Regions from separate parts of the Agrobacterium sp. rho-13.3 genome, predicted to be linked through region 1. Evidence: riboswitches for the same ligand, from Rfam matches in the RefSeq annotation. Region 1 holds a riboswitch; each other region holds the start of a gene.

Region 1 (2,316 bases):
GCGCATGCCAAGCGTGTTCCAGACATGCGTTTTTTCAAGACTATATTGGTCTTTAAGAAAAACCGTCATCACCTGATCGGCAGGTGCGGCATCCGCATGGGCGCGGGAGGTGATGAGAATGACGTCGGCTTCGCTGCCATAGGAAATGACGGTCGCGTCTTTTTCCAAAGAGCAATTGGCCCCGTCAACGTCAATGGCGCAAATGGAATTGCGCAGATTTCCGCCAATGCCGCCTTCGGTGGTGGCAGAACCAATGAGGAGCTGTTCAGCGGCCACACGGCGCATGAAGCCGGTGTGCCATTCGCTTGTCTCTCCGTGCTCCACCAGACTGGATGCCTTGATCTGGTGCATGGCGAAGATCATTGCCGTGGCCGAGCAGGACTGGCCAAGCGTGCAGCAAATATCGGCGATTTGCGTCAGACTTGCGCCTTCGCCGCCCAGATGCAAGGGAACTTGAATGCCGAGAAGGCGCTCAGCGCGCATGGCCTCCACAGCTTCTCTTGGGAAACGTGCGGCGCTGTCTACATCGTCAGCGTGTTGCGCGGCGATCGCCGCAACACGCGATGCGCGCGCAGACAGCGTGGCATTCGGTGGGGCGACAGACAGGTTCATCACGCCGCCTCTTTGCCGTCGAGAATTGTTTTCACGGTTTCTTCAATCGCCTTGATGCTGGCGAAAGACTTGCGGTTGAGCATATTGTCCGGGAACTCGATATCGAACGCGTCTTCTATGCCAAGCATCAATTGTACGGATGCGAAAGAAGAAAGTCCGGCTGCGTAAAGATCAGATTCGTCGGCGATGGTATCGATCGGTACCGGGAGTTGGCCGAATTTAGATAGTATTTCACGAATAGTTGAATTCATCTCAAGTAGTCTCCCTCGATCGGATGCTATCATAGCGCATTCTTCAAGTTACACCCTAAAAAATAACATCCTAATAAATGGCTAGGTTAATTTGGTGTAACCCAACGCGATTATGTGACTTCATCCACAGCATACTTGACAAAGTGGCATGGCCGGTTTCTGATTAGGCATTCACCAGGGGAGTCCCGTCAAGGGGCTGAGATACTGCTACAGCGCGCAGTGACCCGTTGAACCTGATCCAGTTCATACTGGCGTAGGGACGGTGCAAACGCGGGAAAAGCAGTTCGGCAGTGCCGAGCAACTGGGCCGAATCATCGGCTTGCCTTTCCCGTGGTTTTTCGTCTTTCATGCTCGAACTGGGTCTCCACTGTTTTTGCTTTGGAGCCTCACGATGAACATTGCTGCTAAAAATCTCTCCCCTGTTGTCACGACAGGTCCGCTTCCCGCTTCGACCAAAATCTACAAGCCGGGCATCATCCATCCCCATATCCGCGTACCGATGCGTGAAATTGCGGTGCACCCCACCGCTGGCGAACCGCCGGTTACGGTCTATGATTCCTCTGGTCCTTATACCGATCCATCCCACACGGTCAGCATCGAAGGCGGTTTGCCGCGTGTGCGCCATGACTGGGTTGTGGCACGCGGCGATGTCGAGGCTTACGAGGGCCGACACGTCAAACCGGAGGACAATGGCTTTGCCACCGGCGAACGTTTGACGCCGGAATTTTCTCTACGTCATCAGCCATTGAAGGCCAAGGACGGCAAAGCGGTCACGCAGCTTGCCTATGCGCGGGCGGGCATCATTACGCCTGAGATGGAATTCATTGCCATTCGCGAAAACATCGGGCGCGAGGCGGCAAAGGAAACGCTGGCACGCGATGGTGAAAGTTTTGGGGCGCATATTCCAGATTTCGTGACCGCGGAATTTGTGCGTCAGGAAGTGGCGGCGGGCAGGGCGATTATCCCCGCCAACATCAACCACCCCGAAGCCGAGCCGATGATTATCGGGCGCAATTTCCTCGTCAAGATCAATGCCAATATCGGTAACTCGGCGGTCACGTCTTCCATGGCGGATGAAGTCGACAAGATGGTATGGGCCATTCGCTGGGGTGGCGATACGGTGATGGACCTTTCAACGGGTCGCAACATTCACAACATCCGCGAATGGATCATCCGCAATTCGCCGGTGCCGATTGGCACAGTTCCGCTCTATCAGGCGCTGGAAAAGGTCAATGGCATTGCTGAAGATCTGAACTGGGACGTGTTCCGCGATACGCTGATCGAACAGGCCGAGCAGGGTGTGGATTATTTCACCATCCATGCCGGCGTGCGGCTGCATTACATTCCGCTGACCGTCAATCGCGTCACCGGCATCGTCTCACGCGGCGGCTCGATCATGGCCAAGTGGTGTCTCCATCACCACAAGGAATCCTTCCTCTATGAGCACTTCGAT
Region 2 (2,316 bases), on a different replicon from region 1:
CATCCGCGCCAGACGCCAACGCCACATCGACGCGATCATTGATGACCAGAGGCACGCCCGTCCCCTTCAAAGCGTCAACGATCAGCAGAGCCTGTTCGATCATCTGGCGAGTGGAGGCGTGTTTGTCACGGTATTGGATGATCGTCGCGCCGTGTCGTGCCGCAACGGCTGCCAGTTCCGGCAGCGGCGCGATATCGGCCAGAGAGGCATCCACCAAGGCGTTCAAACGGTAATCAATTTTCATCGTGTTCAATTCTCGCAAGGGAAAGAATGTCCTGGCCATTGATACTGTCCAGCGCATCCAGGAAGGCCGCTTCGAAAGTGCCGGGACCGCGTGCATGTTTTGCCGCCAGTTCGGCGGAGACGCCGGTGACGGTCAGCGCCGCTGCGGCTGCCAGCATCGGGTCCGGTTCCACAGCCATGAAGGCAGCAATCACGCCACCGGAAAGGCAGCCGGTGCCGGTAACCTTTGCCATCCACGGATGACCGTTGACGATTTTTGCTTCTCGCGTTCCATCCTGAAGCAGATCTTCCGGCCCTGTCTGAATGCGCAGGGCTCCGCCGACATCGCCTATCACCGCCATCTCAGCCGCATTGCCGCGCACGATTGTTGGGCGAAGAGTGATCAGCTCGTGGGCGAAATCCAGTCGCGAGGGCGAGTAGTCACAATGGACCGGATCGACGATCCACGGTTTGCCATGGGCGTTTGCGACCTTGACCGCGATGCGGATGACCTTGCGGCGCGCAGCGTCCAGCGTGCCGAGATTGATGGTCAGAGCGCCGACTTTGGAAACGAAGCTTTCAATTTCCTCTTCAGATGATGTCATCGACGGAATGCCGCCCACGGCGGTGATGCCATCTGCCGTAAACTTCTGGACGACCGTGTTCATCAGGCAATGAACACGCGGTCTTTGTTCACGCACGTGCGCCAGAAGCGCTGCCGCCTTTTGTGCCGTTGGAAAGCTCTCCATGGGTTATTCCACTCCATATACAATCACGGAGACCCAGGGTGAGCGAAGAAGAGAAAAGTATGCCTTTGGCGACCGTTCCGTTCCTACGCCGGCATGACCCGGATCAGGTTCAAGGGTCCGGCTCAGCGCCATCTCAGCATCGTGCGATGCTCCCCTCGGAATGTCTGGAAATTGTCGTTTTTTAAGTCTGCTGTCAATGGTGTAGAAAAGGCGGAGGCTTAATGCCACCGCCTTTGATGGTCGATGATTATACGATCTGCACGAGAACCTTTTCGCGTGCGGATTTCAATGCGGCATCGGCAAGCTTGAGCGCGATCAGGCCGTCTTGAGCAGATGGTGACGGTGCGACGTTGTTTTCGACGGAATCGATGAAAGCGGTAATTTCCGCCGCATAGGCTTCCGTGTAGCGCGTCATGAAGAAGTCGTGCAGAGGCGGGCGCGTGTAGCCATCTTTGGTTGCGACTTCGATGGAGACCGGACGCTGGTTTTCTGCCGAAACGGAGCCGAGCGAGCCGTGCACTTCGATGCGCTGGTCATAACCATAGGTCGCGCGGCGCGAGTTGGAAATGATCGCCTGACGTCCGCTGCCGGTCGTTAGAATGATGCTGGCGCTGTCATAGTCACCCAGTTCGCCGATCTTGGGATCGACCAGAACGGAGCCGGTGGCGAAAACGCTGACGATGTCTTCGCCCAGCAGGAAGCGGGCAATATCGAAATCATGGATGGTCATGTCGCGGAAAATACCGCCGGACACTTTGATGTATTCGGGCGGCGGGGCGCCGGGGTCACGGCTGGTGATCGTCACCATTTCGACTTTGCCGATCTGGCCGTCATCGATGGCCTTGCGAACGGCGCGGAAATGCGGATCGAAACGGCGGTTGAAGCCGAGCATGATCTTGGCGCCGGTTTCCTTGACGACCTCAATGCAGGCCGCAGCGCGGGCAACATCCAGATCAATCGGCTTTTCGCAAAAAACAGCTTTGCCAGCGCGTGCAAACTGTTCGATCAGGTCCGCGTGGGTGTTGGTTGGTGTGCAAACGATAACGGCATCGATATCGGGATCGGCCAGCACGGCTTCGATGGTGCTGATCTTGCAGCCGGTTTCATTTGCGATTGCCTGTGCGGCTTCCTGAAAAGCATCGACCACAGCGACCAGTTTTGCACGTTTGTCGGAGGCAATTGCCTTCGCATGGACCTTTCCGATGCGACCCGCACCCAACAAAGCCAATCTCGTAACCATCGTTTCCTCCCGATCTGGTTAGCGGGTCTCGACTGCCTTCAGCGCCCTTCTTGGAACGCCAATGCACACCTCAAGCCCATTTGGAATATATGTTCCATCTTGCTA
Region 3 (2,316 bases), 150 kb from region 1:
GCCGCGACGGCAAGGCCCATGAACAACAGAACGGCGGCAAATGCCACCGCCCCGCTCAAGATGAACCTGCGACGATCACGGCGCTCAATCATGGAGGCAACGTTACTTCACGCTCATGGCAGTCAGCCATTCGTCGATCCATGCCTTGCGATTCTTGGCCACCTCTTCCGGCGACATCAGGAACGTCTTGGACGGCTGCACCAGCTTGGAAAAGGCATCCGGCAGAGGTGTGGAGGTGGCGGCAACCGGCATCATCCAGTTGTTTTCAGGAATGGCATCCTGAAAACCTGTTGTCAGCACGAAAGAGAGGAACTGCTTTGCCAGTGCCTGTTCCGGCGCATTCTTCATGATGCCTGCGACTTCGATCTGGATATAATGACCTTCCTCGAAGCTGGCCGCCTGATAGCGATCCGAGTTTTCTGCGACCATATGGTAGGCGGGCGAGGTGGTGTAGGACAGCACCATCGGCACTTCGCCCTTGGTGAACAGGCCGTAGGATTCCGACCAGCCGGGAGTGACGGTCAGCACGCGGTTCTTGAGCTTTGCCCATGCTTCCGGTGCCTTGTCGCCGTAAACCGACTTCACCCATAACAGCAGGCCAAGGCCGGGTGTCGAGGTGCGCGGGTCTTGAATGGCGATCTTCTGCGAGGGATCGCCTTCCACCAGTTCCTTCAGACTTTTTGGCGGATTCTTCAGGATCTGGGTATCGTAGACAACGGCGAAGTGGCCGTAGTCATAAGGCACGAAAACATCGTCCTTGAAGCCGCCCGGCACTTTGGCCGCAGACGTATCGACGCCCGAGGCTTCGAACAAGCCGGTCTGCTTGGCTTCTGCTATGAGGTTCGTGTCGAGACCGACCACGACATCGGCCTTGGAGCTGGTGCCTTCCAGTTTCAGCCGGTTCAGCAGCGCCACGCCATCGGCCACACCCACAAAATTGACGGTGCAATTGCAGGTCTTTTCGAACGCCTCTTTCACCTTGGGACCGGGCCCCCATTTGGAAACGAAGCTTTCATAGGTATAGACGGTCAGCGTCTTTTTATCCTGCGCCACCGCAATAGCGGGCAGCAAGAACGACACGGCAACGAGAGACTGAACGAAAAAACGACGAAACATCAAGAGCACCTCCTTGAAATGGGTAGCAGGAATAGGCGCCTTGGATGGAAGCCGTCTAATCCCTCCGCCGGTGTTAACCGGATCAGGTTCTTCGGGTTGGCAAAGCCTCTCAGCCTTGTTCCGTTGGAACAAAGCACCCCGTTAGAGCAAGCGAAGATGTAATCTGAGTATAGTGGATTGGCAAGATGGCTTCGTGTTACGCCTGTGCCGGCATATGCACGAGTTCCCAGACATGACCATCCGGGTCTTGAAAGCTGCCTGCATACATAAAGCCATGATCCTGCGATGGCTTCCACGCATTGCCACCGGAGGCGAGTGCCGTGGCAATCGTCTGGTCGATCTCTTCCCGGCTTGCAGCGGAAAGGCAGGTCAGCACTTCCTTGGTGTTCTTGGCATCGGCAATATCGCCATTGATGAAATCACGGAACCGCTCTTCCTGAAGCAGCATGACGAAGATGTTTTTATCGACGATCATGCAGAGCGTGCGCTCATCGGAATATTCCGGATTGAAGTTGAAACCGAGCGCGGTGAAAAAGGCTTTCGAGATTTCGATATTCTTGACGGGCAGATTGACGAAAATCATACGCATGTTCAGAACTCCTCCGTTTTGAAAACAGCAAAGCTTAATAGGCTTTCCTATCAAAGATGGGAGGCGAGTCTCCTTTGCGCAACATTATGCTCCCTCCGTCATTCCGGCCTTGAGCCGGTATGAGGGAAGAATGGATTTCAGCTTTCCAGCTCTTCGCGCAGCATTTCCAGCTCCAACCACTCTTCTTCCATGGTTTCCAGCTTTGCGCGCAACCGCGACATTTCTTCGGCGAGCTTGCTGAACGCGTTGGGGTCCTTGGCGAAAAGATTGGGGTCGGCCATGCGCTCTTCGCGTTTGGCGATCTCGCCCTGGGCTTTTTCCATTTCCTTCGGCAGATTTTCGAGCGCGAATTTCTGCTTGAAGGACATTTTGACCTTGGCTTTTGCCGGGTCAGAAGATGAAGCAGAGGACGAAGAACCCTTGGCCTTTTCCTGCTTTTCGGCTTTTTTCTTCTCGTCGGACGCGCCCTTGCGCTGCGCCATCATGTCCGAATAGCCACCGGCATATTCGATCCAGCGGCCATCCGGCGCATCCGGGTTTGCGGGGGCGATGGTGGAGGTGACGGTGCGGTCGAGAAAGTCGCGGTCGTGGCTGACGAGAATGACGGTGCC

The links. A riboswitch is a leader RNA that binds a small molecule or an ion and turns the genes downstream of it on or off. The one in region 1 is predicted to bind thiamine pyrophosphate.
Region 2: another riboswitch for thiamine pyrophosphate. It lies ahead of RMR16_RS21870 (hydroxyethylthiazole kinase); the one in region 1 lies ahead of thiC (phosphomethylpyrimidine synthase ThiC).
Region 3: another riboswitch for thiamine pyrophosphate. It lies ahead of thiB (thiamine ABC transporter substrate binding subunit); the one in region 1 lies ahead of thiC (phosphomethylpyrimidine synthase ThiC).

What each region holds. Positions count from the first base shown of each region.
Region 1 covers NZ_CP192774.1:2,445,387-2,447,702, reverse strand. The annotation lists gene RMR16_RS12040 (acyl-CoA dehydrogenase family protein) at 1-612, opposite strand, end outside; gene RMR16_RS12035 (acyl carrier protein) at 612-863, opposite strand; TPP riboswitch at 1,030-1,141, shown strand; gene thiC (phosphomethylpyrimidine synthase ThiC) at 1,255-2,316, shown strand, end outside.
Region 2 covers NZ_CP192775.1:1,536,619-1,538,934, forward strand. The annotation lists gene thiE (thiamine phosphate synthase) at 1-244, opposite strand, end outside; gene RMR16_RS21870 (hydroxyethylthiazole kinase) at 234-971, opposite strand; TPP riboswitch at 1,035-1,137, opposite strand; gene iolG (inositol 2-dehydrogenase) at 1,219-2,211, opposite strand.
Region 3 covers NZ_CP192774.1:2,594,157-2,596,472, forward strand. The annotation lists gene thiP (thiamine/thiamine pyrophosphate ABC transporter permease ThiP) at 1-92, opposite strand, end outside; gene thiB (thiamine ABC transporter substrate binding subunit) at 103-1,116, opposite strand; TPP riboswitch at 1,159-1,267, opposite strand; gene RMR16_RS12680 (VOC family protein) at 1,313-1,705, opposite strand; gene RMR16_RS12685 (ABC-F family ATP-binding cassette domain-containing protein) at 1,843-2,316, opposite strand, start outside.